Regions from separate parts of the Serratia odorifera genome, predicted to be linked through region 1. Evidence: predicted binding sites of a transcription regulator. Region 1 holds the regulator's gene; the other holds the start of a gene.
The links. Region 1 encodes ArgR, which controls arginine synthesis, uptake and breakdown. Its sites were predicted from a motif close to ANTGAATAAAAATACANT; they were not measured.
Positions count from the first base shown of each region.

Region 2: a site for ArgR is predicted at 8,414-8,431, ahead of argC (N-acetyl-gamma-glutamyl-phosphate reductase). Genes of this name have one in related genera too.

Region 1 is NZ_JBGMUT010000009.1:37,579-52,627, forward strand. It holds gene tamB (autotransporter assembly complex protein TamB) at 1-1,496, shown strand, start outside; gene ACCC84_RS18760 (gamma-glutamylcyclotransferase family protein) at 1,499-1,846, shown strand; gene ppa (inorganic diphosphatase) at 1,902-2,429, opposite strand; gene ACCC84_RS18770 (methyl-accepting chemotaxis protein) at 2,675-4,228, shown strand; gene fbp (class 1 fructose-bisphosphatase) at 4,339-5,343, opposite strand; gene mpl (UDP-N-acetylmuramate:L-alanyl-gamma-D-glutamyl-meso-diaminopimelate ligase) at 5,514-6,893, shown strand; gene yhcN (peroxide/acid stress response protein YhcN) at 7,106-7,369, opposite strand; gene yhcN (peroxide/acid stress response protein YhcN) at 7,503-7,766, opposite strand; gene argR (transcriptional regulator ArgR) at 8,183-8,653, opposite strand; gene mdh (malate dehydrogenase) at 9,119-10,057, shown strand; gene ACCC84_RS18805 (helix-turn-helix domain-containing protein) at 10,125-10,385, opposite strand; gene ACCC84_RS18810 (DNA-binding protein) at 10,566-10,961, shown strand; gene ispB (octaprenyl diphosphate synthase) at 10,975-11,946, opposite strand; gene rplU (50S ribosomal protein L21) at 12,215-12,526, shown strand; gene rpmA (50S ribosomal protein L27) at 12,544-12,801, shown strand; gene ACCC84_RS18830 (DMT family transporter) at 13,037-14,008, shown strand; gene cgtA (Obg family GTPase CgtA) at 14,025-15,049, shown strand, end outside.
Region 2 is NZ_JBGMUT010000010.1:112,194-127,242, reverse strand. It holds gene sthA (Si-specific NAD(P)(+) transhydrogenase) at 1-325, shown strand, start outside; gene oxyR (DNA-binding transcriptional regulator OxyR) at 308-1,225, opposite strand; gene ACCC84_RS19790 (glutathione peroxidase) at 1,377-2,108, shown strand; gene ACCC84_RS19785 (dihydrolipoyl dehydrogenase) at 2,194-3,642, shown strand; gene argH (argininosuccinate lyase) at 3,763-5,136, opposite strand; gene ACCC84_RS19775 (argininosuccinate synthase) at 5,224-6,441, opposite strand; gene argB (acetylglutamate kinase) at 6,469-7,242, opposite strand; gene argC (N-acetyl-gamma-glutamyl-phosphate reductase) at 7,253-8,266, opposite strand; gene argE (acetylornithine deacetylase) at 8,484-9,629, shown strand; gene ppc (phosphoenolpyruvate carboxylase) at 9,888-12,533, shown strand; gene metF (methylenetetrahydrofolate reductase) at 12,638-13,534, opposite strand; gene ACCC84_RS19745 (bifunctional aspartate kinase/homoserine dehydrogenase II) at 13,778-15,049, opposite strand, start outside.

The sequences.
Region 1 (15,049 bases):
GGCAGCCGGGCGCTGCGCTGCCACAGGCCAAGGTGGCGCTGGTGGGCAACGGGGTGAAAGTGGTGCAGCAGGTGCAGGGTAACCCGCTGCCGATCGCCTTTGATACGCTCAATCTTAATGCTGGCATCACCAATGGCCGGGCGCAAGCCGACTGGCGCATCAAGTTGAACAATAACGGCCAGTTTGACGGCAATGTGCAGGTCACCGACCCGCAGACGCGACGCAATCTCAGTGGCAACGTCAATATCACCAATATCTCGTTGGCGCTGATTAACCCGGCGCTGATGCAGGGTGAGAAAGCCGCCGGTATGTTGAACGCCAATCTGCGGCTGGGTGGCAATGCGCAAAAACCGCTGGTGTTTGGCCGGTTGGCGCTGGACAAGGTGGATATTGACGGTAGCTGGATGCCGTTCGACATGACTGACGGCCGCCTGGCGATCAACTTTAACGGCATGAATTCGACGCTAGACGGCTTGATCACCACCACTCAGGGCCAGTTGAACATGACCGGCGATGCCGACTGGAGCGATATCAACGCCTGGCGCGCACGCATTGCCGCCAAGGGCAACAAGTTACGGGTGACGGTACCGCCGATGGTCCGTCTCGACGTTTCTCCCGATCTGGTGTTCGAAGCGACGCCGCAATTGTTCTCGCTCAACGGCAACGTCGATATTCCCTGGGCGCGCATTACGGTGCAGGAACTGCCGGAAAGCGCGGTGGGCGTTTCGTCTGACGAAGTGATGCTGGATCGGCAGCTGAAGCCGATTCAGCCGAAAACCGCGTCGATACCGATTAACAGCAACCTGATGATTCACGTCGGTGATGATGTTCGGTTGGACGCCTTTGGCCTGAAAGCGCGGCTGAAAGGCGATTTGAAAGTGGTGCAGGACAAGCGCGGGCTGGGGCTGAATGGCCAGATTGACATCCCGGCAGGCCGCTTCCATGCTTATGGTCAGGATCTGATCATCCGCAAAGGGCAACTGATGTTCTCCGGGCCTCCGGACCAGCCGCTGCTCAACATGGAAGCGATTCGTAACCCGGAAGCCACCGAAGACGGCGTTACCGCCGGCGTGCGCGTCACCGGGCTGGCGGATGCGCCCAAGCTGGAGGTATTCTCCGATCCGGCCAAATCGCAACAGGAAGCATTGTCTTATCTGCTGCGCGGCCAGGGTTTGAGCAGTTCCGGTGCCGACGGCAACGCCATGACGTCAATGTTAGTGGGTCTGGGGGTTGCACAAAGTGGTCAACTTGTGGGTAAAATCGGCGAGGCGTTTGGCGTAAGTAATTTGGCCCTTGATACTGCGGGAGTGGGTGATAGCTCCCAGGTTGTCGTGAGCGGCTATGTCCTCCCTGGCTTACAAGTAAAATATGGGGTGGGCATTTTCGATTCGCTGGCCACGCTGACGTTGCGTTACCGCCTGATGCCTAAGTTGTATCTGGAAGCGGTGTCCGGTCTCGACCAGGCACTAGATTTGCTCTATCAGTTTGAGTTTTAGCGATGCGAATAATTGTCTACGGCAGTTTACGACGCAAACAGGGAAACAGCCATTGGATGACTAACGCCCAATGGTTAGGCGAGCATGAGCTCGACGGTTATCAGATTTATAATCTGGGCCATTACCCGGCGGCGATCCCTGGAGAGGGCACGATACATTGTGAGGTGTATCGTATCAACTCATCGATTCTGGCAGAGCTTGACGAACTGAAAAGCAACACCAAGGACTATAAGCGCGAGCTGATTCAGACGCCTTATGGCACTGCGTGGATCTACCTGTATCGACACAGCGTAGAGGGATATCCGCTGATTGAAAGCGGTGACTGGCTGAAGCGTCACGACGAAGCGTAATAAAAAAACACCGCTCATTGAGCGGTGTTTTTTCATCTATCGGCAGGGCGAAGAATTACTTCTTGGCACGCTCGAAGGAGGCAACGATCTCGGCTTTGGCGGCGGCGGCATCGGCCCAGCCTTCCACTTTCACCCATTTGCCTTTTTCCAGATCCTTGTAGTGCTCGAAGAAGTGAGCGATCTGGGCTTTCAGCAGTTCTGGCAGGTCGTTCACGTCTTTTACGTGATCGTATTCCTTGGTCAACTTGCTGTGCGGTACCGCAACCAGTTTGGCATCTTCACCGGCTTCGTCGGTCATCTTCAGCACGCCAACCGGACGGCAGCGGATCACGGAACCAGGCTGCAGCGGGTACGGGGTTGGCACCAGGACGTCAACCGGATCGCCGTCCAGTGACAGAGTGTGGTTGATGTAACCGTAGTTGCACGGATAGAACATCGCGGTAGACATGAAACGGTCAACGAACAGTGCGCCGGTTTCCTTGTCGATTTCATATTTGATCGGATCGGCGTTGGCCGGGATTTCGATAACAACGTAGATGTCTTCCGGCAGGTCTTTGCCAGCAGGGACCAGATTCAAGCTCATGTCGGTTTCCTTTAATCAAACCAGAAATGGAGTGCCGGGTATTATAGCGGACTCTTTTGCGATTTCCTGCCCTTTTCATCAGCGTAACCGCGCGCGCCTCCTCTAGCATGAATTTCCAGAATAATCCGCCGTTGCCGTCAAGTTTTTCCCTTTGGCGCCGATAAAACCAATAAATAATAACGGTGCGTGCGCCGTGTCTTGCCTCTGCCTCTACCACACCTATTGTCTAAAGCCGGGAAGAACACATGTTAAACAAGATTACGGTCAAGGCCGGGCTGATTGCCTTGCTGGGACTGATGACGGTATTGCTGATTATGGTCAGCGTGATCGGCGTAAACGCCATTAATCAGGGCTCGCGTTCACTGCATACGCTGAACCAGATCCTGGGGGAAGAGCTGGGGTCGCTGGCCAACAGTTCCAACCTGACGCTGCGTGCACGTACCGCAGCATCGTTGGCGGTGCGCCAGCGCGAAACCGGCCAGATTGAGGTGTCTGACGCTACGGTAGGCCGTATCTACGGTTATCTGAACCAGTCGCAGCAGGAGATGGCGCGCTTTATCCGCGTTGGTACGGTGACCGAACGGGGCAAAGCGTTATCCAAACGCCTGCAGGCCAGCTATCAGGCCTATCAGGAACAGGGCGTGAGGCCAATGGCAGACGCCATCAAGGCCGGTGATATCGCCGGTTATTATGCCATTCAGGAAACGCGCATCTCAACGTTGAGCATTGCGTTTGAAAACGATCTTGGCGAGTTTCGCAGCTTTGCCATGCAGGTCGGCCAGCAGCGGGTGGACGAGGCAGAAGGCAATGCCAGTACGCAAATTGTGTTGATCGTGGCGGCCGGCGTACTCAGCGTACTGCTGGCAATAGTGGCCTGGTTCGCCCTGCGGGTGATCATTCTGCGGCCGCTGGATGTGTCGATCGCCGAGCTGGAACAGATTGCCAATGGCGATCTGACTCGCAACATTCACGGCGGGGGCACCACTGAAATGGGGCGCCTGGCACATGCCATGCAGCGCATGCAGCAATCGCTGGCGCTGTCGGTGAGCAAAGTGCGTGACGCCAGTAGTCAGATTGATATTGGATCGCGTGAATTGGCTGCCGGTAACGTGCATTTGGCGCAACGTACCGAAGAGTCTGCCGCGTCGCTGGAGGAAACCGCCGCCAGTATGGAACAGCTGACCTCGACGGTCAGAATGAACGCTGAAAATGCCCAGCAGGCCAACCAGTTGGCGCTGAGCGTGTCTGACATTGCCGATCGCGGCAGCCAGGTGGTCGGTCAGGTCAAAGATAAAATGCAGGCGATTACCGACAGTTCGCGCCGCATTGCCGATATCATCAGCGTGATGGACGGTATCGCGTTTCAGACCAATATCCTGGCGCTGAATGCGGCGGTGGAAGCCGCGCGTGCCGGCGAGCAGGGCCGTGGTTTTGCCGTGGTGGCCGGCGAAGTGCGCAGCCTGGCGCAGCGCAGCGCGCAGTCGGCCAAAGAGATCAAGGGGCTGATTGAAGCATCGCAAAATCGGGTGCAGGAAGGCGAGCAAATGGCCGAGTCTGCCGCAAAAACCATGAACGGCATTGCCGATGAGGTCGGACGGGTTACGGCCTTGATGCGCGAGATTTCAGCGGCGACCCGCGAGCAGAGCAGCGGTATCGAGCAGGTCAACGTCGCGGTGGCGCAGATGGATCAGGTGGCGCAACAGAATGCTGCACTGGTGGAGGAATCCGCCGCGGCAACGCGTTCACTGGAAGAACAGGCGCAGGCGCTGGCGCAGAGCATGTCGGTGTTCAAGGTGTAATTGGGCATTCGCGCAGGGCCGTTCGGCGTTGACGGCGGCGTGCGGTAGCGCGGCTTGACATGATCGTCAGGGAGAATATCGGGCCGGACGAGCCGGCCCTGAATGGGGCTTTATTCGTCCGGGTATTCGGCGATAAAGCGTTCCGCGTCTTCCACCATGGATTTGGTGCCGACGAAGAATGGTGCGCGCTGGTGCAGTTTCTGCGGGGTAATATCCAGAATACGGTTTTTACCGTCGCTGGCTTTACCGCCGGCCTGCTCGGCCAGGAACGCCATCGGGTTGCATTCATACAGCAGGCGCAGTTTGCCTTGCGGGTGACTGGCGGTGCTTGGGTAGATATAAATGCCGCCTTTCAGCAGGTTGCGGTGGAAGTCGGCAACCAGCGAACCGATATAGCGTGAGGTATACGGGCGCTGAGTGGCTTCATCCTGCTCCTGGCAGTATTTGATGTACTTCTTCACTCCGAGCGGGAACTTGATGTAGTTACCTTCGTTGATCGAATACATATTGCCGGATTCCGGGAAGCACACTTTCTCGTGAGAAAGGCAGAATACGCCGAGAGACGGATCGTAGGTAAAGGCGTGTACGCCATAACCGGTGGTGTACACCAGCATGGTGGAGGAGCCATAAACCACATAACCGGCTGCGACCTGGGCGCTGCCCGGTTGCAGGAAATCTTCTTCGGTAACAGGCGTACCGACGGGGGTGATGCGACGATAGATAGAGAAAATAGTACCGACAGAGACGTTGACATCAATGTTGGACGAACCGTCCAACGGATCCATCAGCACCACATATTTGGCATTTTCAGCACGCTCGCCGTCGAAAATCACGATTTCGTCTTCTTCTTCGGACGCAATCCCGGCAACTTCACCGCGCGCTTTCAATGCGGCTTTCAGTTTTTCGTTCGCGTACAGGTCCAGTTTCATCTGAACTTCGCCCTGTACGTTGGAAACGCCGCTGGTGCCTAGAATATCCACCAGACCCGCTTTATTGATGTCGCGGTGGATGATTTTAGCGCCCAGCTTGATTGCGGAAAGCAATGCAGTCAGTTCGCCGGTGGCGTGAGAGAAGTCGTGCTGTTTCTCGACGATAAATTCGCCTAACGTTTTCATGACACAATCCCTGAATCTACGGATGGATAGCGGTTTGTTAACAAACCGCCAACGTTTTCGCTCAGCAGTGTAGCCCAAAGCATTGCGCCATTCATAGGCAAATCCATTTCTTCTGGACGATTCTGAGCGTTAGAATAAGCGCACATTCGACGTACTCAAATGAGAAACCTATGCGCATTCACATTCTTGGCATCTGCGGCACCTTTATGGGTGGGCTGGCCATGTTGGCTCGGTCGCTTGGACACGAGGTTACCGGTTCCGATGCTAATGTCTATCCTCCGATGAGCACGCTGTTGGAAAACCAGGGGATCGATTTGATCCAGGGGTACGATCCGGCACAGTTGGATCCGGCGCCGGACATGGTGATCATCGGCAATGCCATGACGCGCGGCAACCCGTGCGTGGAAGCGGTGCTGGAACAGGGGATCCCCTATGTATCCGGCCCGCAGTGGCTGCACGATCATGTGCTGCGCGATCGCTGGGTACTGGCCGTCGCTGGCACCCATGGCAAGACCACCACCGCCGGTATGGCCACCTGGATCCTTGAAGCCTGTGGTTATCAACCGGGCTTCGTCATCGGCGGCGTACCGGGCAACTTTGAGGTGTCTGCTCGCCTGGGCGGCAGCCCGTTCTTCGTGATTGAAGCGGATGAATACGACTGCGCCTTCTTTGACAAGCGCTCGAAGTTCGTGCACTACAGTCCGCGAACGCTGATCATGAACAATCTGGAGTTCGATCACGCCGATATCTTTGACGATCTGAAGGCGATTCAGAAGCAGTTCCACCATCTGGTACGCCTGGTACCGGGCAAAGGCAAGATCATTCTGCCGGACAACGATCCGCACCTCAAACAGGTGATGGCGATGGGATGCTGGAGCGAACAGGAGCTGGTAGGCGAAGAAGGCGTCTGGCGCGCCAATAAACTGACCGCCGATGCCAGCCGTTATGAGGTGCAGCTCAACGGCGAAACGGTGGGCGAGGTCAACTGGACGCTGGTGGGTGAACACAATATGCATAATGGCCTGATGGCCATCGCTGCGGCGCGTCACGTTGGTGTGCTGCCGGCAGACGCCTGCCGCGCGTTGAATGATTTTATCAACGCGCGTCGCCGTCTGGAACTGCGCGGCGAAGCCAATGGCGTCACGGTGTATGACGATTTCGCCCATCACCCGACGGCGATCCTGGCAACGCTGGCGGCGTTGCGCGGCAAGGTCGGCGGTACCGCACGCATCCTGGCGGTGCTGGAACCGCGCTCCAACACCATGAAAATGGGTATCAACAAGAACGAACTGGCGCCGTCGCTGGGGCGGGCCGACGAAGTGTTCCTGTTCCAGCCACACCATATTCCCTGGCAGGTGGCGGAAGTGGCCGAAGCCTGTGTACAGCCGGCCCATTGGAGCGCCGATGTGGATACGCTGGTAGAGATGGTGGTGAAAACGGCACAGCCGGGCGACCATATTCTGGTGATGAGCAACGGAGGTTTCGGCGGTATTCACGACAAGCTGTTGACGGCACTGGCCAACAAGCCGGCCGCACCGCAAGGTTACTGACAGACAATCGGGGGGCGCCGTCACCCCGACGATCGTAATGACAGGGCCGCTTGCGGCCCTTTTTTACACCCATAAAAAAGCCCCCGCGAGCGGGGGCAATGGGGTTCGTCGGATAGGACGACGAGGGGTTTCTTCAAAGAATTCGCGTTGACGTCAAACTCGGCAGTGGCAGTGACGAGGGTAATCAGTTCGGTAACGCGTTCTCTGAATTGTTATTTGTAAATTTCGGCCGTCGCGTGCCAGTTGCCATTTTCGTAGGCTTCGATAACGCGATAGGCTTTGGCGCCTTGCTTGTCGGCTTTGTCAGACAGCGCCTGACGAATGTCGGAAGGGGAGCCGGTCACACCGCTGGCAGTAATGGTACCGATGGTCTGCATGTTGCTGGCTTGTGCATTGTCCACCAGCGTAGCGGCGCTGGCACCGAAACTGACGGCTGAGAGCAGGCTGACCGCAGCGAGAGTGATTTTCATGTTCATGTTGGTGGTCCTTGAGGTATCCATCCCGGCCAGGAAGGGCTTGCTAGCGTTTTTTATTCTTGAAGGCCGTGACAGGTACTGCTGTTTTCCAGAGATTTATTGCCCGTTGTCGGGTAATGCCGGTACTGCTGACTTACTTATAGATTTCTGCGGTGGCGTGGTAGTTGCCTTCGTTACGCGCTTCAATCACACGGTAAGCGGTCGCGCCTTGGGCATCCGCTTTGGCAGACAGCGCTGCGCGAATATCAGACGGTGCGCCGGCAACGCCGCTAACGGTAATGGTGCCTGCGGATTGCAGTTTGGTTGCCTGATCTGCGCTAACGGATTGTGCTGCAAATGCACCGAAAGAAAGCATGGATAGAACGCCTAACGTCATTACTGTAGTTTTAACTTTCATGATTTTGCCTCTTAGAATTCTTTTGTCAGTTCGCATGAACTGTGATTTACGTCACGGAAATGAGTATACATCTAGTAACGCGAAAAATTAATAGTTAGCTAACAGTTTCTTGTGAAACTTACGCATAATATTGATTATTTTTTATATCCAAATGGAATAAAAAGCGCTCATAAAACACACTTTTATTGTTAATTAGATGTAATTTCAACAAGCTAAGTGCTTTTGACCAAAAGTGCGGAAATTAATAGCAGGTATCACTAGTTACGGATAAATGTCATGGAAATGTGTCGCAGGTGGGGTGTTGTGCGGCGTTATACGTGGTAGTCGAGAGGGGGAATGTGCCGGCAACGTAAAGCGGTGGTTAAGCAAAAGCTAACAAAACGCGGCGGAGAGCCGCATTTTATTAGCCATGGCGATCACAGTTCCTGCTCGAACAGCGTCAGGATAGCTTCATACAGTTGACGCGCGCTGAAGGTGTTGGCCGGGGTAACAAAAATGGTGTCATCACCAGCAATGGTGCCCAGTATGCCTTCGGATTTGCCCAACGAGTCGAGTAAACGGGCAATTAACTGTGCTGCACCCGGGCTGGTATGGATAACGACCACCGCATCATTGTGGTCGACGTCCAGTACCAGATTCTTCAGCGGACTGGAGGTGGTCGGCACGCCCAGTTCGGCTGGCAGGCAGTAAACCATTTCCATTTTGGCATTGCGTGTACGCACCGCGCCGAACTTGGTCAGCATGCGCGACACTTTGGATTGGTTAATGTTTTCGAAGCCTTCTTCCTGCAGCGCCAAAACGATCTCGCCTTGCGAGCTGAATTTTTCTTCTTTCAATAACGCTTTAAACGCCTTGATCAGATCTTCCTGCTTTGCGGGATTACGCATTTTGCACCGGTGAATGTTAACAATAGAGTTCATTATTATGCATATAAATGAATTTTTATGCAATAAGGCAGTGTCCGGAAAAATCAAAATAGCCCGGACAATAAGGAAAGGGCGGCATTTTAACAAAATCCGTATCTCATGAATATGCCCATTTCACCCAGGGGGGAAAGCTGCCTCCCCGGTAAAGAAAATGTTATTAAAATGATGTTGTTCTGATGTTGTGTAAGGGTGTAATGTAACGGCCGGTTAACTTGCTCGTGAATAACCTCGCACTATTTTCGATTAGTGTGCGCTATGCCCTTAATGCGTAAGCTATTTAATCTAAAATGTCCGCGATCGAGGCCATTTTGTTGCGCCAGCTCTCAATCCAACTGTTAAGAGATTGTTTTAAAAGGTGTAATAATCTAAGGTCCGTACCCAGAAATTCACGGCGCTTTTATATTTAAGATAATAAAGGAGTATAGGATGAAAGTTGCAGTTCTCGGTGCTGCTGGCGGTATCGGCCAGGCCCTCGCCCTTCTACTCAAAACCCAGCTTCCTTCAGGTTCTGAACTCTCCCTCTACGACATTGCCCCAGTAACCCCAGGCGTTGCCGTCGATTTAAGCCACATCCCAACCGCAGTGAACATCAAAGGCTTTGCCGGCGAAGACGCAAAACCTGCCTTGCAGGGTGCGGATGTAGTACTGATTTCCGCTGGTGTGGCGCGTAAACCAGGGATGGATCGCTCCGATCTGTTCAACGTCAACGCCGGCATCGTGCGTAACCTGATCCAGCAAGTGGCGGAAACCTGCCCGAAAGCCTGCATCGGCATCATCACCAACCCGGTGAACACCACGGTTGCCATCGCGGCCGAAGTGTTGAAAAAAGCCGGTGTGTATGACAAGAACAAACTGTTTGGCGTCACCTCGCTGGATATCATTCGTTCCAACACCTTCGTGGCCGAGTTGAAAGGCAAAAAGCCGGAAGAACTGAACGTGCCGGTAATCGGTGGCCACTCGGGTGTGACCATCCTGCCATTGCTGTCCCAGATCCCTGGCGTTACCTTCAGCGAGCAGGAAGTTGCGGACTTGACCAAGCGTATCCAGAACGCAGGTACCGAAGTGGTTGAAGCAAAAGCCGGCGGCGGGTCTGCTACGTTGTCCATGGGCCAGGCTGCGGCACGTTTCGGTCTGTCTCTGGTACGCGCGCTGCAGGGCGAGCAAGGGGTGGTGGAATGCGCCTATGTAGAAGGTGACGGCAAATATGCCCGTTTCTTTGCACAACCGCTGCTGCTGGGTAAAAACGGCGTGGAAGAACGCAAAGACATCGGTACCCTGAGTGCGTTCGAGCAAAAAGCGCTGGAAGAGATGTTAGACACGCTGCGCAAAGATATCGAGCTGGGCGAGACTTTCGTCAACAAGTGATCGCTTGCTCTGAGTAAACTCTTGTTAGGCCGCCGGACAGCGTTCCGGCGGTTTTTTTTGCCCGCAATTACGATTTCATCCGCGATTTGCGATCCAGCAGCTGATGAGTATCGGGATCAAAATAGCGGCTCGGCCAGATTTCCGCCGGATGGATGCTCAGCGCATCGGCAATCAGCCATTCTCCCTTCGGCCATGGGCGCGACAGGGCATTTGCCAAGGTGGACGAGCTTAAACCGGCGCGTCGCGAGACCGCTGCCAGCGTAGTGCCTCTCTTGCGTAATGCGGCAATAACGTCTGCCGGATGCCAATCCTGACTCCTTGAATTCATGTTTTCATTCCTTTTTTTGATTAGTCAAAGTTCCGTTAGTGGTATAACTAACAGGCATGTATTAATCGTTCGCACAACATGAAACGCTTAGACGGAAACCAGAATACCATTGTTTTCTGAAAATGGCGGAATGGTTTCCTAAAAATGCGTTGACCACATAATTTCCCAGAGAAAAAGGTTATGAAAAACGAGTGGTTTGCCGCCAAGGAGCTGATAGGCATCGCAGGGTTACCGTCCTCACCACAGGGAATCAATCAAATGGCTCGCCGTGAGGGATGGGTTAGCCGTCGTCGCAAGGGTGTCCAGGGTAAGGCGGTGGAGTATCACATCGACAGTCTGCCATTGTCGGCGCGTAATTTACTGATATTGCAAGAAGAGCCAGCCGGTTATCAGGTTGAACGCAACGATTCGTTGGTGGTGTTGATCGAATGTTTCCGCCGCATGACGGAAAGCGAGCGCGAACGGTTATTGACGTTTTTGATGCGGGAAGGCATTGGCAGCCTGTTGGCGCGCATCAGCGATGAGGCTACCGCTGATGCGATGACAGGCCCGGATAGCGAGCCTGAGAAACGATAGGGAAACCCCGTTGCTAGAAATCCCGTTGCACCGCCAGATGCGCCAGGCCTTCCAGCGCGTCACGGAACGGTGATTGCGGCAGGACATGCAGCGCAGCGATAGCCTTGTCTGCTTCTTCTTCCGCCCGCTGGCGGGTATAGCTCAGCGAACCGCACTGTTCCATGGCTGTCAGCACCGGTTCCAGCAAATGCCGGCCGTTGCCCTGCTCGATGGCGCCGCGAATCATCGCCGTCTGCTGCGCATTACCGTGGTGCATGGCGTGCAGCAGCGGCAGCGTCGGTTTGCCTTCATTCAGATCGTCGCCGGTGTTCTTGCCCAGCGTGACGCCGTCAGCGCTGTAATCAAGCAAGTCGTCAATCAATTGGAAAGCGGTGCCGAGATAGCGGCCATAATCCTGCAGCCCCTGTTCCTGTGCCTCTGTGGCGCCGGACAAAATGGCGGAAGACTGTGCGGCAGCTTCAAACAGGCGCGCGGTCTTGCTGTAGATCACCCGCATGTAGCTTTCTTCGGTAATGTCCGGATCGTGCACGTTCATTAATTGCAGTACTTCGCCTTCGGCAATCACATTGACCGCCTCCGACATCAGCGCCAGCACCCGCAGCGATTCCAGACTGGTCATCATCTGAAATGCGCGCGTATAAATGAAGTCGCCCACCAGCACGCTGGCGGCGTTGCCGAACGCCGCGTTGGCGGTTGCCTTGCCGCGGCGCATATCGGACTCATCGACCACATCGTCATGCAGTAAAGTAGCGGTGTGGATGAACTCGATCAGCGCAGCAACGGTAATGTGCTTGTCACCCTGATACTGCAACGCCCGAGCTGCCAGTACGGCGATCATCGGGCGAATGCGTTTACCGCCACCGCTGATAATGTAATAGCCAAGCTGATTGATGAGCGTGACTTCGGAATTCAACTGTTCAAGAATTGTTGCGTTCACGGCCGCCATATCCTGCGCGGTTAACTCGGTAATTTGTTCTAGGTTCATTGTATTGTTTTCAGCTGTGTTTCTCTTCACCGCGTTGAGATCGCTGCTCACATCGGTACATGGCGGTAACTGTTCCTTGATTGTACTTGAAAAACGCCTCAGATAAACGCCAGGAAAGAAACTGTGCTTTTTTTCTTCTTTTTTCTGCTTCAGGCCGGATTCTGCTCTTGTCATGTGCTGTATTTTTGCGTAGAATTCGCGCCCTATTGTGAATATTTATAGCGCGCTCTGTACTACACGGTTGAGCACGCGGAAAGCGGAGTTTTATATGTACGCGGTTTTCCAAAGTGGTGGTAAACAACACCGAGTAAGCGAAGGTCAGACCGTTCGCTTGGAAAAGCTGGACATCGCAACTGGTGAAGCGGTTGAGTTTGACCAGATTCTGATGATCGCTAATGGCGAAGATATCAAAATCGGCGTTCCTTTCGTCGATGGCGGCAAGATCAAAGCTGAAGTCGTTGCTCACGGTCGTGGCGAGAAAATTAAGATTGTTAAGTTTCGTCGTCGTAAGCACTACCGTAAGCAGCAAGGCCACCGTCAGTGGTTCACTGACGTCAAAATCACCGGCATCAGCGCTTAAGTTAGGAGAGCGGATTAATGGCACACAAAAAGGCTGGCGGCTCGACTCGTAACGGTCGCGATTCTGAAAGCAAACGTCTGGGCGTTAAGCGCTTCGGCGGCGAAGCAGTACTGGCAGGCAGCATCATCGTTCGTCAGCGCGGCACCAAATTCCACGCTGGTACCAACGTGGGTTGCGGCAAAGACCACACTCTGTTTGCTTTGAAAGACGGTAAAGTCAAATTCGAAGTTAAAGGCCCGAGCAATCGTAAATTCATCAGCATCGACGCTGAATAATTTTCCGAGCCTTACTAAATAGATGTAAGCCCCGCAATTCGTTGCGGGGCTTTTTACATTTATACCCGGCATATTCAGGTTGCAGGCGCGCCAACAGCGCCCGAAACTCGCTTCAGGCGATTGCGGGCCACGGGTTGGTACGCCGTATCAATCGGTCTACGACCGAATTGACGCTTCTTGCGATGAGGGTATAGGGCTGTGCAGCGGCCCGACAGCGCGCAGGCAAAAATCACGAATGGAAACAAAACAGCAGGTCGGTATTGGCATTTTTCTGGCGGTGACCACGGCGGTTTGCTGGGGGGCATTGCCGATCGCCATGAAGGAAGTGTTGCAGGTGATGGAGCCGTTTACCGTCGTCTGGTATCGCTTTACCATGGCGGCCATCGGGTTGGGTCTGATTCTGGCGGTGCGCGGCAGGTTGCCGCCGCTCAAGATGTTCCGCCAACCGCGCTGGCTGCTGTTACTGGTGATTGCCACCGCCGGGTTGCTGGGGAACTTTGTGTTCTTCAGCTCTTCGCTGCAATACCTCAGCCCGACGGCTTCGCAGGTTATCGGCCAGCTGTCGCCGGTCGGCATGATGTTTGCCAGCGTGTTGATTTTAAAAGAGCGGATGCGTATTACCCAGGTGATTGGCGCCTTGATGCTGATTTGCGGGTTGATGCTGTTCTTTAACGTCAGCCTGATCGAAATCTTCACCCGCCTGACGGATTACACGCTTGGCGTGCTGTTGGGGGTGTGTGCGGCAATGGTCTGGGTCACCTATGGCGTTGCGCAGAAAGTCTTGCTGCGTCGATTGGCCTCGCCGCAGATCCTGGTAATGTTGTACACTTTATGTGCAATCGCGTTGTTCCCATTGGCGAAGCCGGCAGTTATTTTCCAGCTCAGCAGTTGGCAATTGGCCTGTCTGCTGTTTTGCGGTGCCAACACGCTGATTGGCTATGGTGCGCTGGCGGAAGCCATGGCGCGCTGGCAGGCTGCGCAGGTGAGTGCGTTAGTAACGCTTACTCCGCTGTTTACCCTGCTGTTTTCAGATTTATTGGCGTTGGCCTGGCCACAGGTATTCACCGCACCGACGCTCAATGTCGTCGGTTATGTCGGTGCTTTCGTGGTGGTCGCCGGCGCCATGTTTTCCGCAATTGGTCACCGGTGGTGGCCGCGACGGGCAGAACCCCGCCTGGTTGCTCCTCTAAAGCAACCCGGTGAATGATTTACGGAGACGGTAAATGAAGTTTGTAGATGAAGCAGCGATTTTGGTCGTTGCAGGTGATGGTGGTAATGGTTGCGTCAGCTTCCGCCGCGAAAAATATATTCCGAACGGCGGCCCAGATGGCGGTGACGGCGGCGATGGCGGCGACGTTTATCTGCTGGCGGACGAAAACCTGAACACGCTGATCGATTACCGCTTTGAAAAATCTTTCCGCGCGGAGCGTGGCCAGAACGGTCAGAGCCGTGACTGTACCGGGAAGCGCGGTAAAGACGTTATCATCAAGGTTCCGGTGGGCACCCGGGTGAAAGATCAGGGCACCGGCGAGATCCTCGGCGATATGACGCGCCACGAGCAGCGTCTGATGGTCGCCAAGGGCGGTTGGCATGGCCTGGGCAACACCCGTTTCAAATCCTCGGTAAACCGTGCACCGCGCCAGAAAACCAACGGTACGCCGGGCGAAGAGCGCGATCTGCTGCTGGAGCTGTTACTGTTGGCTGACGTCGGTATGCTGGGGCTGCCGAATGCCGGTAAATCCACCTTTATTCGCGCGGTTTCCGCCGCCAAGCCGAAGGTCGCGGACTATCCGTTTACTACGCTGGTGCCAAGCCTGGGCGTGGTGCGTATGGACAACGAACAAAGCTTCGTCGTGGCCGATATTCCGGGGCTGATCGAAGGCGCTTCCGACGGTGCCGGTTTGGGTATTCGCTTCCTGAAGCACCTGGAGCGTTGCCGCGTATTGCTGCACCTGGTGGATATTGCGCCGATCGATGAATCCGATCCGGTTGAAAACGCCCGCGTGATCGTTAACGAACTGAACCAGTACAGCGAAAATCTGGCGCAAAAGCCGCGCTGGCTGGTGTTCAACAAAGTCGACCTGCTGGATGAGGAAGAGGCCGCCGAGCGTGCCAAGGCCATCGTTGAAGGCATGGGCTGGGAAGGCAAGTACTACATGATCTCTGCCGCCAACCGCGCCGGCGTCAACGCACTGTGCTGGGATGTGATGAACTTTATCAACACCCAGCCTAAAGCGATGGCGATCGA
Region 2 (15,049 bases), on a different contig from region 1:
CGGCAAAACCGAGCAGGAACTGACGTCGATGAAAGTGCCGTACGAAGTGGGCCGCGCCCAGTTCAAGCATCTGGCGCGCGCACAGATCGCCGGCATGAGCGTCGGCAGTCTGAAGATCCTGTTCCACCGCGACACGCTGGAAATCCTGGGCATTCACTGCTTTGGCGAGCGTGCGGCGGAGATCATCCACATCGGCCAGGCAATCATGGAACAGAAGAATGGAGGTAATACCATCGAGTATTTCGTTAATACTACCTTCAACTATCCGACCATGGCCGAAGCCTATCGGGTGGCGGCGTTAAACGGCTTAAACCGCCTGTTTTAACACCGAGCCCATGTAACTCTGCATGTGCTCGCGGATCGCCTCGGCCAACTGCTCATAGCGGCTGCGCAAAGGGGAACCGGGGCGATACACCAGGGCAATGGTGCGCTTCGGTTCCGGTTTGTAGCAGTCGAGATAGCACACGCCGTCGCGCTCACGCGCGTTTGGCACCGCCAATGACGGCAACAGCGTAATGCCGCTGCCGGCCGCTACCATGTTACGCAGCGTTTCAAGGCTGGTGGCGCGGAAATGGGTGTCTTCGTCCGCACCGGCCTGGAAACAGAAGCCCATCGCCTGATCGCGCAGACAGTGCCCGTCTTCCAGCATCAGCAGTTTTTCGCCCGCCAGATCCGGCATCGCCACGCGCTCACGTTGTGCCCATGGGTGATCCGAATACACCGCCAGCTTCATTGGCTCATCGAACAGCGGCACTTCAATAAACGCTTCTGTTTCCTTCACCAGCGCCAGAATGGCACAGTCCAGCTTGCCGCTGTCGAGCTGCGCCAGCAGCTGCTGGGTTTGCGCTTCGTGCAGATACATTTCCAGTTTCGGGAACGTTTTATGTAACGTCGGGATAATCTGTGGCAGCAGATACGGCCCAACGGTCGGGATCAGACCAATGTGCAACGGCCCCGACATGGCTTCCCCCTGCTGGCTGGCCATTTCTTTCAGCACCTTGACTTCCCGCAGAACGGTGCGCGCCTGCTCCACCAGCAGCAGACCCGCCTGGGTGAACAGCACTTTACGGCTGGTGCGTTCCAGCAGCATTACGCCCAGTTCGTCCTCCAGTTTACGGATCTGCCCACTGAGCGTTGGTTGACTGACATGGCATGAGTCGGCAGCGCGCCGGAAGTGGCGGTGCTCGGCCAAGGCGACCAGGTATTCTAAATCACGAATATTCATTGTTTCCCTCCAGGCCACGATAGCTCGTAGCGATAGATAAGATAGCAATCAGCGATTAGATCTATCAAGCCCTAGCGTGAATAATGTCCACCAAGCAAACGACATGACGTCAACAGCAAAAAATTATTTTTCCTAATTAAGGGGTTATTCAATGTTTACCAGTCAAGAAGGCAAAAAAGTCCCTCAGGTTACTTTCCACACTCGCCAGGGCGACCAATGGATTGATGTAACCACTGATGACCTGTTCAAAAACAAAACCGTGATTGTGTTCTCACTGCCGGGCGCATTCACGCCAACCTGCTCTTCCAGCCATTTGCCACGTTATAACGAGCTGTCCAACGTGTTCAAACAGCACGGCGTCGACGGCATCCTGTGCGTATCCGTCAATGACACTTTCGTAATGAATGCCTGGAAAGCCGATCAACACGCTGAAAACATCACCTTTGTGCCAGACGGCAACGGTGAATTCACCAAGGGTATGAACATGCTGGTCGAAAAAGCCGATCTGGGCTTTGGCCCACGTTCATGGCGCTATTCGATGCTGGTGCGCAACGGCGTGGTTGAGAAAATGTTCGTTGAACCCAACAAGCCAGGCGACCCGTTTGAAGTGTCTGACGCCGACACCATGCTGAAATACCTGGCGCCGGAATTCAAAGTGCAGGAATCCGTTTCGCTGTTCACCAAACCTGGCTGCCCATTCTGCGCCAAGGCAAAACAGATGCTGCAAGAACGCGGTATTCAGTATGAAGAAATCGTGCTGGGCAAAGATGCCACCACCGTCAGCCTGCGCGCCGTCAGCGGCCGCGCTACCGTACCGCAGGTGTTCATCGGCGGGCGTCACATTGGCGGCAGCGACGATCTGGAATCATTCCTGTCAGCCTGATTTATAAGTAAAAGCAAATCCAACGTGAACGTTTGGCGGGCTCAGTGAAATGACCCGCCTTTTTTTATCCTAGCGGAGTGTTGACATGAAACAGCTGAATGTAGACGTCGCGGTGATCGGCGGCGGCACCGCCGGGCTTGGCGCTTACCGCGCAGCCAAACTTTCCACCCCGAGCGTGGTGATGATTGAAGGCGGCCCTTACGGTACTACCTGTGCACGCGTGGGCTGCATGCCCTCCAAACTGCTGATTGCCGCGGCAGAGGCGGTGCACCATATCGAACGCGCCCCTGGTTTCGGCGTGCATCCGGCGGGCAACACCACGATCAATGGCCGCGAAGTGATGGCGCGCGTCAAACGCGAGCGCGACCGGTTCGTCGGTTTTGTGCAAGAAGGCGTCGACAGCATTCCGGCGGACGACAAAATCAGCGGTTATGCCCGCTTTATTGACGACAATACCTTGCAGGTGGACGAACATACCCGCATCACGGCCCAGCGCATCGTCATCGCTACCGGTTCACGCCCCAGTTGGCCAGCCGCCTGGGACGCTCTCGGCGATCGCCTGATCGTCAACGATCAAGTGTTCGATTGGGACGATCTGCCGCGCTCGGTAGCAGTGTTCGGCCCCGGCGTCATCGGTCTGGAACTGGGCCAGGCACTGCATCGTCTGGGAGTGGATACCAAAGTGTTCGGCGTTGGCGGCGCGGTGGGTCCATTGACCGACAGCACGGTGCGCCAATACGCCAGCCAGACGCTGGGGGAGGCGTTTTACCTCGATCCGGACGTCAAGGTAGACATGATGCAGCGTGAGGGCGACCAGGTCTTCATCCGCTATCGGGGGCAGGATGGCAACCCGCAGGAAATTCTGGTGGATTACGTATTGGCCGCTACCGGTCGCCGGCCCAACGTGGATAAACTGGGACTGGAAAACACCCATCTGGAGCTGGACGCCAAAGGCGTGCCGCAGGCCGATCGCCTGACCATGCAGACCAGCGTGCCGCATATTTTCATTGCCGGTGATGCCAGTAATCAGTTGCCGCTGCTGCATGAAGCCAGCGATCAGGCGCGCATTGCCGGGGAAAATGCCGGCAGTTACCCGGAAGTCAAACCGGGCCTGCGCCGCAGCACGATTTCGGTGGTGTTCTCCGATCCGCAAATCGCCATGGTCGGTGCCACCTTCCGCGAACTCAGCCAGAAGTTCAGCGCCTGCGGCTGCTTTGAGGTCGGCGCGGTGTCGTTCGAAAACCAGGGGCGTTCACGCGTCATGCTACGTAACAAAGGCATGCTGCATGTTTATGGCGAGCAGGGCAGCGGTCGCTTCCTGGGTGCCGAAATGATCGGCCCGGACGCCGAACACATCGCGCACCTGCTGGCCTGGGCGCATCAACAGCAGATGACCATCAACCAAATGCTGGACATGCCGTTCTACCATCCGGTAATCGAAGAAGGGCTGCGTACCGCGCTGCGCGACTTGCAGGCCAAGCTGAAACTGGGGACCGCCGAATCCGAACGCTGCCAGCGCTGTCCGGGCGAGTAACCTCACCAGCCAAAGCATCCCACTCACCGGGTACCCGCCCGGTTTTTGCGTCATGCATGCCAACAAAGCAAAAGGCGCAGCATCATGCCGCGCCTTTACCATGTTCACTGGCCGTTGGCGTTACGCCAGACGCTGCTTTGCCTCGGCAATGGCGCTGGCGACCTGCTGCGGCGATACCCCGCCCTTGGCGGCACGCTTGTCGAGGCACGATTGCAGCGACAGTATCGGATACACGTCGTCACCAATCACGCTGCTGAACTTTTGCAAGTCCGCCAGCGGCAATGCTTCAAGCGCCTTGCCTTGCCGAATAGCCTCCACCACCGTTTCACCGACGATATGGTGTGCTTCGCGGAACGGCACGCCTTTGGCAACCAGGTAATCCGCCAGTTCGGTGGCATTGGCATAGCCCTGCTCCGCCGCCTCCTGGCAACGCGGGCGCTTCACCTGGATACCGTCCAGCACCAGCGCTGCCATCTGCAGACAGTCCATCCAGGTGTCGAGCGCATCGAACAACCCTTCTTTATCTTCCTGCATGTCTTTGTTATAGGCTAACGGCAAGCCTTTCAGCGTCATCATCATACCGGTCAATGCGCCCTGTACGCGGCCACACTTGCCACGGATCAGTTCCAGCGCATCCGGGTTTTTCTTCTGCGGCATCAGGGAAGAGCCGGAAGTCACCCGATCGGAAAGGTCGACAAACGCCGCTTCACCGCTGTTGAAGAAGATCAGGTCTTCGGCAAAGCGCGACAGATGCACCATGCTGATCGACGCATTAGACAGCAGTTCCAGCACGTGATCGCGGTCGGACACGCTGTCCAGACTGTTGCGGGTTGCCGATGCAAAACCCAGCCAGCCCGCCAGCTGTTCGCGATCGATCGGGTATGCGGTGCCGGCCAGCGCACCGCTGCCCAACGGGCTGACGTCCAGACGCTTCAGCGTATCCTGCAGGCGGCTTTCGTCGCGCGCCAGCATTTCGACATACGCCAGACACCAGTGTGCAAAGGTCACCGGCTGTGCGCGTTGCAGGTGGGTATAACCCGGCATCACCGCGTCCTGATTGGCGTCAGCGGTTGCCACCAGCGCCTGCTGCAATTGCACAATGGCCTGATGCAGTTCACCGATCTGCTGTTTACACCACAGTTTCAGGTCGGTCGCCACCTGATCGTTACGGCTACGCCCGGTGTGCAGCTTTTTGCCCAGATCGCCGACTTTGTCGATCAGCTGCTGCTCCACCCAGCTGTGAATATCTTCGGCATCGCTTTGCACAATCGCCAACGGATCGGCCTGCACCTGTTGCAGCAATGCGTTCAATGCCTGTTCCAGTTGCTGCTGCTCCTGCGCCGTCAGTACGTTGACGGTCACCAGCGCTTTTGACCAGGCCACGGAGCCAACGATATCCTGCTCTGCCAGACGATAGTCGAAACGCAGTGAGTCATTTAAGTGTTTGAACCGCTGATCCGCCGCCTGACTGAACCGTCCGCCCCAAAGTGCCATAATCTTGCTCCTGAATATTTTATGCTTGTCGCTCAGAACATCGGGGGCGCAACAGCGTGCGCCCCTCAACGTCACCGCCGAGAAAACTTACTTTTTCTTTTCGTTCAGCGCACGGATGCGTGAAGACAGTGAGAACAGACGGATAAAGCCGCCGGCATGGCTATGATCGTAAACTTCGTCTTCGCCGAAGGTGGCGAACTCTTCCGAATACAGGCTGTTGGTGGATTTCTTCTGAATCGCCGTGACCTGACCCTTGTACAGTTGCAGCACTACTTCACCGTTAACCTCTTCCGCCAGCGCTTCGGCCGAGGCCTGGATGGCACGACGCAGCGGCGCAAACCAGCGACCGTCGTAAACGACATAGGACATTTCCAAGCCCAGCTGTTCACGCCATTTGAAGCTGTCACGGTCCAGAACCAGCTGCTCAATGCCACGCAGCGCCGCCACCATGATGGTGCCGCCCGGGGTTTCGTAGCAGCCACGGGACTTGATGCCCACCAGGCGGTTTTCCACGATGTCGATACGACCAACGCCATGTTTGGCGCCCAGCACGTTCAGTTTTTCCAGGCACTGGTACGGCGTCAAGGCTTCGCCGTCCACCGCCACCACGCGGCCTTTTTCGACGGTGATGGTGACTTGCTCAGGCTGGTCCGGCGCGTCCTGTGGATCGACAGTCCATACCCAGCAATCTTTGTTCGGCGCGTTCCACGGGCTTTCCAGTACGCCGCCTTCGGTGGAGATATGCCAGGCGTTTTCGTCACGGCTGTAGATCTTTTCCAGCGATGCGGTGGTCGGAATATTGCGCTCTTTCAGGTAATCCAGCAGCGCCTCACGGGAACGCAGATTCCATTCACGCCACGGCGCCACCACTTTCAACTGCGGCGCCAGCGCGGTGTAGGTGGTTTCGAAACGCACCTGATCGTTGCCCTTGCCGGTCGCACCATGGCACAGCGCATCGGCGCCTACTTTCAGCGCCAGCTCAACCTGCGCCTTGGCAATGATTGGCCGCGCCATCGAGGTTCCCAGCAGATAGGTACCTTCATACAGCGCGCCGGTCTGCAGCACCGGATAAACGTAATCGCGAATAAACTCTTCACGCAGATCGACCACATGGCATTCAGAGGCACCGGATTGCAGCGCTTTTTGCTCAACGCCTTCCAGATCGCCGCGCTCCTGGCCAATATCCGCAACGAAAGCGACCACTTCACAGCCGCCGTAGTTTTCTTTCAGCCACGGAATGATGGCGGAAGTATCCAGGCCACCGGAGTACGCCAGAACGATTTTTTTGATGCCTTGGTTTTGCATGTTGTTGATTCCTTTTTAATTCTTGATTTAAGCGAGGATCCGGGTGCCGATAGACTCGCCGTTAAACAGGGCCGGAAGTTTTTCCGCATTGCGCCAGCTGGCGATATCTACCGGGCGGCCAAGGGTACGGGCTGCATCCAGCGCCGCGTTCACCTTCACCACCATACCATCGGTAATAATGCCTTGTGCGATCAGCTGTTCCGCTTTTTGCGCCGTCATTTCTGCAATACGCTGGCCTTTGCCGTCGAGAATACCGCTGACGTCCGACAACAGGATCAGATCGGCGCCCAGCGTGGCGGCCAGCGCCGTCGCGGCCTGATCGGCGTTCACATTCATCAGTTGCCCTTCGGCGGTAATGCCGATCGAACTGATTACCGGCAGATAACCGGCCGTCAGCAAGGTCTGTACCAGCAGCGGCGAACCCGGCTGCGCGTTGCCAACGTGGCCCAGCGCCGGATCGAGCTGAGTCACGGTAACGCTGCCGCCATCCGCCAGGCTCAGGCCGACCGCATTGATTTGATGCTTCACCGCCCATGCCAGCAAGGTCTTGTTGGCGGTGCCGGCCAGCGCGCCGGTAATAATGTCAATTTGATCGGCCGGAGTAACCCGCAGACCGTTTTTCTTCACCACCGGCAGGGCAAGCTGCTTCATCAGCTCATCCACCACGCAGCCGCCGCCGTGAACGATCACCAACGGACGTTGATACTGGGCGCGATAGCTGTCCAGCGCGGTAAACAAACGCTCCAGCGCTTCTTCGCTGTCTAATAGCACGCCACCTAACTTGATAATTAACGGATTCATCGCTGTTTACTCACGCTGATTTAAGGAGTGACTGGGTTTCCGGGAACCCAAAACGAATATTAAGGCACTGCACCGCCTGTGCGGCCGCGCCTTTCAACAGATTGTCTTCTGCCGCCACGGCGATCAGATGCTCGCCCTGCACCGCGAAACCGATATCGCAGAACGGCAGACCAACCACCGCCTTCAGCGCCGGCACGCCGTTGGCATACAGCCGCACCAGCGGTTTGTCGTGATAGGCGGCCTGGTAAGCGGCCGCTACCTGCTGGGCGCTTACGCCGGCCTTCAGGCGACAGGTGATGGTGGCCAAAATACCACGTGGGAAATTCCCCAAATGTGGCGTAAAGATGACCGGCGTCCCCAGGTGCGCGACGATTTCCGGCTGATGACGGTGGTTGAAGAGGCCATACGGCTGCAGGCTGACTTCACAAAAACTGGTATTCACACTGGCCTTGCGCCCGGCACCGCTGACGCCGCTGGTGGCGTTGATCACCGGCCACTGATCGAGATTCAGCAACTGCTGTTCGAGCAACGGTTTCAACGCCAATTGGGCGGCGGTCGGGTAGCAGCCCGGCACCGCGATCAACTGCGCCTGTTTGATATGTTCACTCTGCCATTCCGCCAGTCCATATACCGCCTGTTCCAGCAAATCGGCATGTTGATGTTCGAAACCGTAATATTGCTGATAAAACTCGGCGCTCTGTACGCGGAAGGCGCCGGACAGATCGAACACCACGCAGCCGGCAGCCAGGAACGCCGGTGCAATGTCATGGCTGACTTCATGGGCGGTGGCCAGGAACACCACGTCGATGCCTTTGGCCGCTTGTGCAACGTCAACCAGCGGCTGCAGCGGCAGATCGACGATACCTTTCAACTGGGGATGCAGATCGGAAAGCAATTTTCCTGCATCTGCACTTTGCGCTGAAACCGCTAAAGCGGTTATGTTCATATGTGGGTGGCGATTCAGGTAAGCCGTGAGCTCTGCTCCGGCATAGCCGCTGGCACCAACAATCAGCGTATTCAACATGTGGCCTTTCACCTTATAAACGTGCAATGTGGTCGCTTGCGACCCCGGTAGCAGGGCTCACTCGCGTTGTTACGCCGATCGCCCACGTGGGTGAGCGTTGATGTTTTTATAAACATCCGGGCTTCGGGTTCCCTTACGCTCCAGCTTACTGTATTTTTATTCAAAATAAATGCATGAATATTGATACTATCCTAACCAAAGGCTGTCAACAGTGAAGATGAAATTACCTCCATTTATTGAGCTGTACCGGGCGTTGATCGCCACTCCTTCGATCAGTGCCACCGATGGCGCTCTCGATCAGAGTAATGAAGCATTAATCAACTTGTTGGCCGGATGGTTTAGTGATTTGGGCTTCCGTGTCGACGTGCAGCCGGTACCGGACACCCGCAACAAGTTCAACCTGCTGGCCAGTATCGGCGAAGGCAGCGGCGGCCTGCTGCTGGCCGGCCACACCGATACCGTGCCCTACGATCAAGGGCGCTGGACGCGCGATCCGTTCACCCTGACCGAACACGACAACAAGCTGTACGGCCTCGGCACCGCCGACATGAAGGGATTCTTCGCCTTTATTCTCGATGCAGTACGTGACATTGACGCCAGCAAACTGACCAGACCGCTGTATGTGCTGGCCACCGCCGACGAAGAAACCACCATGGCCGGTGCGCGCTATTTTGCCGCCTCCAGTCAGATCCGGCCGGATTTCGCCATTATCGGCGAACCGACCTCGCTGCAACCGGTGCGGGCGCACAAGGGGCATATTTCCAATGCGATTCGTATCACCGGACAATCCGGCCACTCCAGCGATCCGGCGCGCGGCGTCAATGCCATCGATCTGATGCATGAATCCATTGGCCATTTAATGGAACTGCGTAACACCTTGCAGCAACGCTATAACAATCCAGCCTTTGCCGTGCCGTATCCGACGATGAACTTTGGACATATCCATGGCGGCGATGCGGCTAACCGTATCTGCGCCTGCTGTGAATTGCATATGGATATTCGCCCGCTGCCGGGCATGACGCTGGATAACATCAACGAACTGCTGCACAGCGCGCTGGCGCCGGTCAGCGAACGCTGGCCAGGACGCTTGACCATTGACGAACTGCACCCGCCGATCCCCGGCTATGAGTGCCCAACCGATCATCATATGGTCGCGGTGATCGAAAAGCTGCTGGGCTCGCGCACCGAAGTGGTCAACTATTGCACCGAGGCGCCTTTCGTACAGGAAGTCTGCCCGACGCTGGTGCTGGGACCGGGTTCAATCAATCAGGCCCACCAGCCTGATGAATACATTGATACCGCCTTTATCGAGCCGACGCGCAAGCTGTTGGGCCAATTGGTCGATCATTTCTGCCATCAATAAACCAGAGAAATGATAGGGGCAATGTCTTATCATGCCCCTACCTATAAAGGCGTAGAACGCTCGCGTGATAAGCCAGACTGATAACCCGCGGGGCGTAATTAAATTTCAGAAAAAGCGCCGATTTTGATGTTTTTTTGCTAAAAATAGTGTCAATTGACCATTGGACAGGCACGCGATTGCATGGAACAGGCGCCCTTCGCCTCACGCGTGAAATTTACTTACAAGATAAAAATCATATCGAAATGGGTCAGGGGTTATATGAACGAACAATATTCGGCAATGCGAAGTAATGTCAGTATGCTCGGCAAATTGCTCGGCGAAACCATTAAAGAAGCGCTGGGTGAGCATATTCTCGATCGCGTTGAAACCATCCGTAAGCTTTCCAAATCGTCACGCGCCGGCAGCGAGGCGCACCGTCAGGAATTGCTGAACACGCTGCAAAACCTGTCCAACGACGAACTGTTGCCGGTGGCGCGCGCCTTCAGCCAGTTCCTCAATCTGACCAACGTCGCCGAGCAGTACCACAGCATTTCGCCCAACGGCGAAGCGGCCAGCAACCCGGAAGTGTTGACGCAGCTGTTCAGCCGGCTGAAAGACAAAAAGCTCAGCAATAAAGCGCTGCAGGATGCGGTAGATCAGCTGTCGATCGAACTGGTGCTGACCGCGCACCCGACGGAAATCACCCGCCGCACGCTGATCCACAAACTGGTGGAAGTGAATAGCTGCCTCAGCCAGCTTGACCACAACGACCTGGCCGATTACGAACGCAACAAGATCATGCGCCGTTTGCGTCAGTTAGTTGCCCAATCGTGGCATACCGACGAAATTCGCCACAATCGACCGACGCCGATCGACGAAGCCAAATGGGGCTTTGCGGTAGTGGAAAACAGCCTGTGGGAGGGCGTCCCGGCCTTCCTGCGCGAACTGAACGAGCAGTTGGAAAACACCATCGACTACCGCCTGCCGGTGGAAGCGGTGCCGGTGCGCTTCACCTCCTGGATGGGCGGTGACCGCGACGGTAACCCGAACGTCACCGCCGAAATCACCCGCCACGTGCTGCTGCTGAGCCGTTGGAAAGCCTGCGATCTATTCACCCGCGATATTCAGGTGCTGGTTTCCGAACTGTCGATGACCGAATGTACACCGGAACTGCGCGAGCTGGCCGGCGGTGACGCGGTACAAGAACCGTATCGTGAAATCATGAAACGCCTGCGCAGCCAGTTGATGAGCTCACAGGCGTACCTGGAAGGCCGCCTTAAGGGCGAACGCATGCTACGCCCGCACGACCTGCTGGTGAACAACGAGCAGCTGTGGGAGCCGCTGTACGCCTGTTATCAATCGCTGGTGGCGTGCGGCATGAGCATCATTGCCAATGGCCAACTGCTGGATACCCTGCGCCGCGTGCGCTGCTTCGGCGTGCCACTGGTGCGTATCGACGTGCGTCAGGAAAGCACCCGCCATACCGAAGCGATCGCCGAACTGACGCGCTATCTGGGGCTGGGCGACTATGAAAGCTGGTCAGAAGCGGATAAACAGGCATTCCTGATCCGCGAGTTGAATTCCAAGCGTCCACTGGTGCCATTGAAGTGGCAACCAAGCGCGGACACTCAGGAAGTGCTGGAAACCTGCCGGGTGATTGCCGAAGCGCCAGAGGGCTCGATTGCCGCCTACGTGATTTCGATGGCGCGCACGCCATCCGACGTGCTGGCGGTGCATCTGCTGCTGAAGGAAGCCGGCTGCCCGTTCGCGCTGCCGGTCGCCCCGCTGTTCGAAACCCTCGACGATCTGAATAATGCCGACGACGTGATGACCCAGTTGCTGAATATCGACTGGTATCGCGGCTTCATTCAGGGCAAGCAAATGGTGATGATCGGCTATTCCGACTCGGCCAAGGACGCCGGCGTCATGGCGGCATCATGGGCGCAGTATCGCGCGCAGGATGCGCTGATCAAAACCTGCGAAAAAGCCGGGGTCGCACTGACGCTGTTCCACGGGCGCGGCGGTTCTATCGGCCGTGGCGGTGCACCGGCGCATGCCGCGTTGCTGTCCCAACCGCCGGGCAGCCTGAAGGGTGGCCTGCGCGTTACCGAGCAGGGCGAAATGATCCGCTTCAAATACGGCCTGCCGGAAGTCACCATCAGCAGCCTGGCGCTGTATACCGGCGCCATTCTCGAAGCCAACCTGCTGCCACCGCCGGAACCGAAGAAAGAGTGGCGTACGCTGATGGACGAGCTGTCCGACACCTCGTGCAAAATGTATCGTGGCTACGTGCGTGAAAATCCGGACTTCGTCCCCTACTTCCGCGCCGCCACACCGGAGCTGGAGCTGGGCAAACTGCCGCTGGGCTCACGCCCGGCCAAGCGCCGCCCGAACGGCGGCGTAGAAAGCCTGCGCGCCATCCCCTGGATCTTCGCCTGGACGCAGAACCGCCTGATGCTGCCCGCCTGGCTGGGCGCCGGCGCCGGTCTGCAAGAAGCGGTGAAAGCCGGCAAGCAGGATCAGCTGGAGGCGATGTGTCGCGACTGGCCGTTCTTCTCGACGCGTATCGCCATGCTGGAAATGGTGTTCGCCAAAGCCGATTTGTGGCTGGCGGAATATTACGATCAGCGCCTGGTAGACAAGTCTCTGTGGCCGTTGGGCAAACAGCTGCGCGATCAGCTGGACAGCGACATCAAAGTGGTGCTGACCATCGCCAACGACGATCACCTGATGGCCGATTTGCCGTGGATTGCTGAATCCATCGCGCTGCGCAACGTCTATACCGATCCGCTGAACGTTCTGCAGGCGGAGCTGCTGCACCGCTCACGTCAGCAAGAGGAAAACGGCCAGCAAGACGCACGCGTCGAGCAGGCATTAATGGTCACCATCGCCGGCGTCGCCGCCGGGATGCGCAATACCGGCTAAGTTGGCAAGCAGGAGGTGCGATGGCACCTCCTTTCCTCGTCTTTCCAACCGCGATAAAAAAAGCGCTGTTTATACAGCGCTTTTTTGCATCGTTCATCTATCTATCAGGCCGCCGCTATTGGCCGCACGCCCAGCGTATGGCAAATCGCATAGCTCATCTCGGCGCGGTTCAACGTATAGAAGTGGAAATCCTTTACGCCTTCGCGGCTGAGGATCTTCACCATATCCATCGCGATGTTGGCACCGACCATTTTGCGTGTTTCCGGGTCATCATCCAGTCCTTCGAACATACTGGTCATCCAGCTCGGCACCCGTACGTTGGTCATGGTAGCGAAACGTTGCAACTGCTTGAAGTTGGATACCGGCAAAATGCCCGGTACGATCTCCACGTCGATGCTGGCGGCCACGCAACGATCGCGAAAACGCAGGTAACTTTCCACGTCGAAGAAAAACTGCGTGATGGCACGGTTGGCACCGGCGTCAATCTTACGCTTCAGGTTAATCAGATCCGCCTGGGCGCTTTTGGCTTCCGGGTGCACTTCCGGGTAGGCCGCTACCGAAATGTCAAAATCCCCGACGTCTTTCAGCAGCGTCACCAGATCGGTGGCATACATTTCCGGTTTGCCACTGCCCGGCGGCAGATCGCCACGCAGTGCCACAATGTGGCGAATACCGCTGTTCCAGTAATCGCTGGCGATAGCGCGCAACTGCGCCGGTGAGGCATCGATACAGGTCAGGTGCGGCGCCGCATCCAGCCCGGTACGATCCTTAATCCCCTTGATGATGCTGTGGGTGCGATCGCGCTCACCGGAGTTTGCGCCATAGGTGACGGAGACAAATTTGGGTTTGAGGCTGCTCAAACGATCGATCGACTGCCAGAGGGTGTCTTCCATTTCGCTGGTACGCGGCGGGAAAAACTCGAACGATACGTTAATCTGGCCGTTTAATTCCGCCAGGCTTTGGTTCAGCGCTTCTCGCTGGTTTGCGTGGAAAAAACTCATACCCTGTCTGCCTCTCGTCGATCGCTGTTTTATTTCATTTTAATAAGCGTCTATACGTTTAGACGTCTAGATAGAAAATGCCGCAAGTTGGCTAAAGAGTCAACAGGAAAATTGGGGCAATAAGATGATTAATCCTCATCGGCTAGGCGAGAGAATTTCACGATCGAGGATTGAGTACCGGGCGCCGCAGGCAGCGCCCAGAGACAGACTACGCACAGAGCGCGGCAAGCCGCGCTCGAGGGATTACAGCAGCTGTGCCAAACGATTGAGATCCGACTGCAGCGCTCCGGCGGTGACATCACGCCCGGCGCCCGGCCCGCGGATCACCAACGGGTTATCACGATACCAGCGGCTTTCAATGGCAAACACGTTGTCGCACGGCAGCAGCGACGCCAGCGGATGCTCTGGTCGCACCGCCTCCACCCCGACGCGCGCCTTGCCGTTGGCATCGAAGCGTGCCACGTGGCGCAACACCAGCCCCATTTCACTGGCGGCCTCAAAGCGTTGCAGCATCTGCTGATTCAGCGCATCGCCATTCTCAAAGAACTGATCGACCGAGCCCTGTTCGGTACCTGCCGGCACCAGCGATTCCACCCGCACCTGATTCGGTTCGATGTCATAACCGGCCTCTCGCGCCAAAATCACCAGTTTGCGCATCACGTCCTGTCCGGAAAGGTCAACGCGCGGATCGGGTTCGGTCAGCCCCTGCTGCCACGCCTGATCAACCAGTTCGGTAAACGGCACCGTGCCGTCGAATTGCAGGAACAGCCACGACAGCGTACCGGAGAAAATACCACTGAGCGCCAAGATACTGTCGCCGCTATCACGCAGATCGCGCACCGTGTAGTTCACCGGCAAACCGGCACCCACGGTAGCGTTATACAGCCAATGGCGGCCGGTTTTTGCGAACGCGTCGCGAATCTGGCGATGGGTATCGCTGCAGGACGCGCCGGCCAGTTTGTTGGCGCTAATAACATGGAAACCGTAACTGGCGAAATCCAGGTACTGATCTGCCAGGTTTTCACTGGCAGTAACGTCAAGCACCACCAGATCGTCGAACGGATGAGCACGCATCCACAGAAACAGCGACTCTTCGTCCAGTTCCTGCGCTTCGTCATCGAAAAACGCCAACGCGCGGCTGGCATCCAGTCCGTCGTAATTGAGCAGACTGCGACGACTGTCCACCACCCCGGCCAGAATGAATTCAAAACCGGTACGGGCAGACAGGTTTTTTTGTTCACGTGCGAACAGTTCCAGCCAGCGCGAACCAATATTGCCTTTGCCGAACAGCACCAGGCCGATGCGCTTTTCCGCCCGGAACAGGCTCTGGTGCAGCCCCTGGATCAGCAAGCCGGTCGGCCCCTGACGCAGTACCGCCACCAGGCTGATGCCGTCTTCCGCCTGCCAGATAAACTCCACCGGCTGATCTTTCAACTGCTGATAGAACCGATGGCTGTGCAGCGGGTTCTTACACACGCCGGCACCAACCAGCGCCACCAGCGCCAGCCCTTCCCG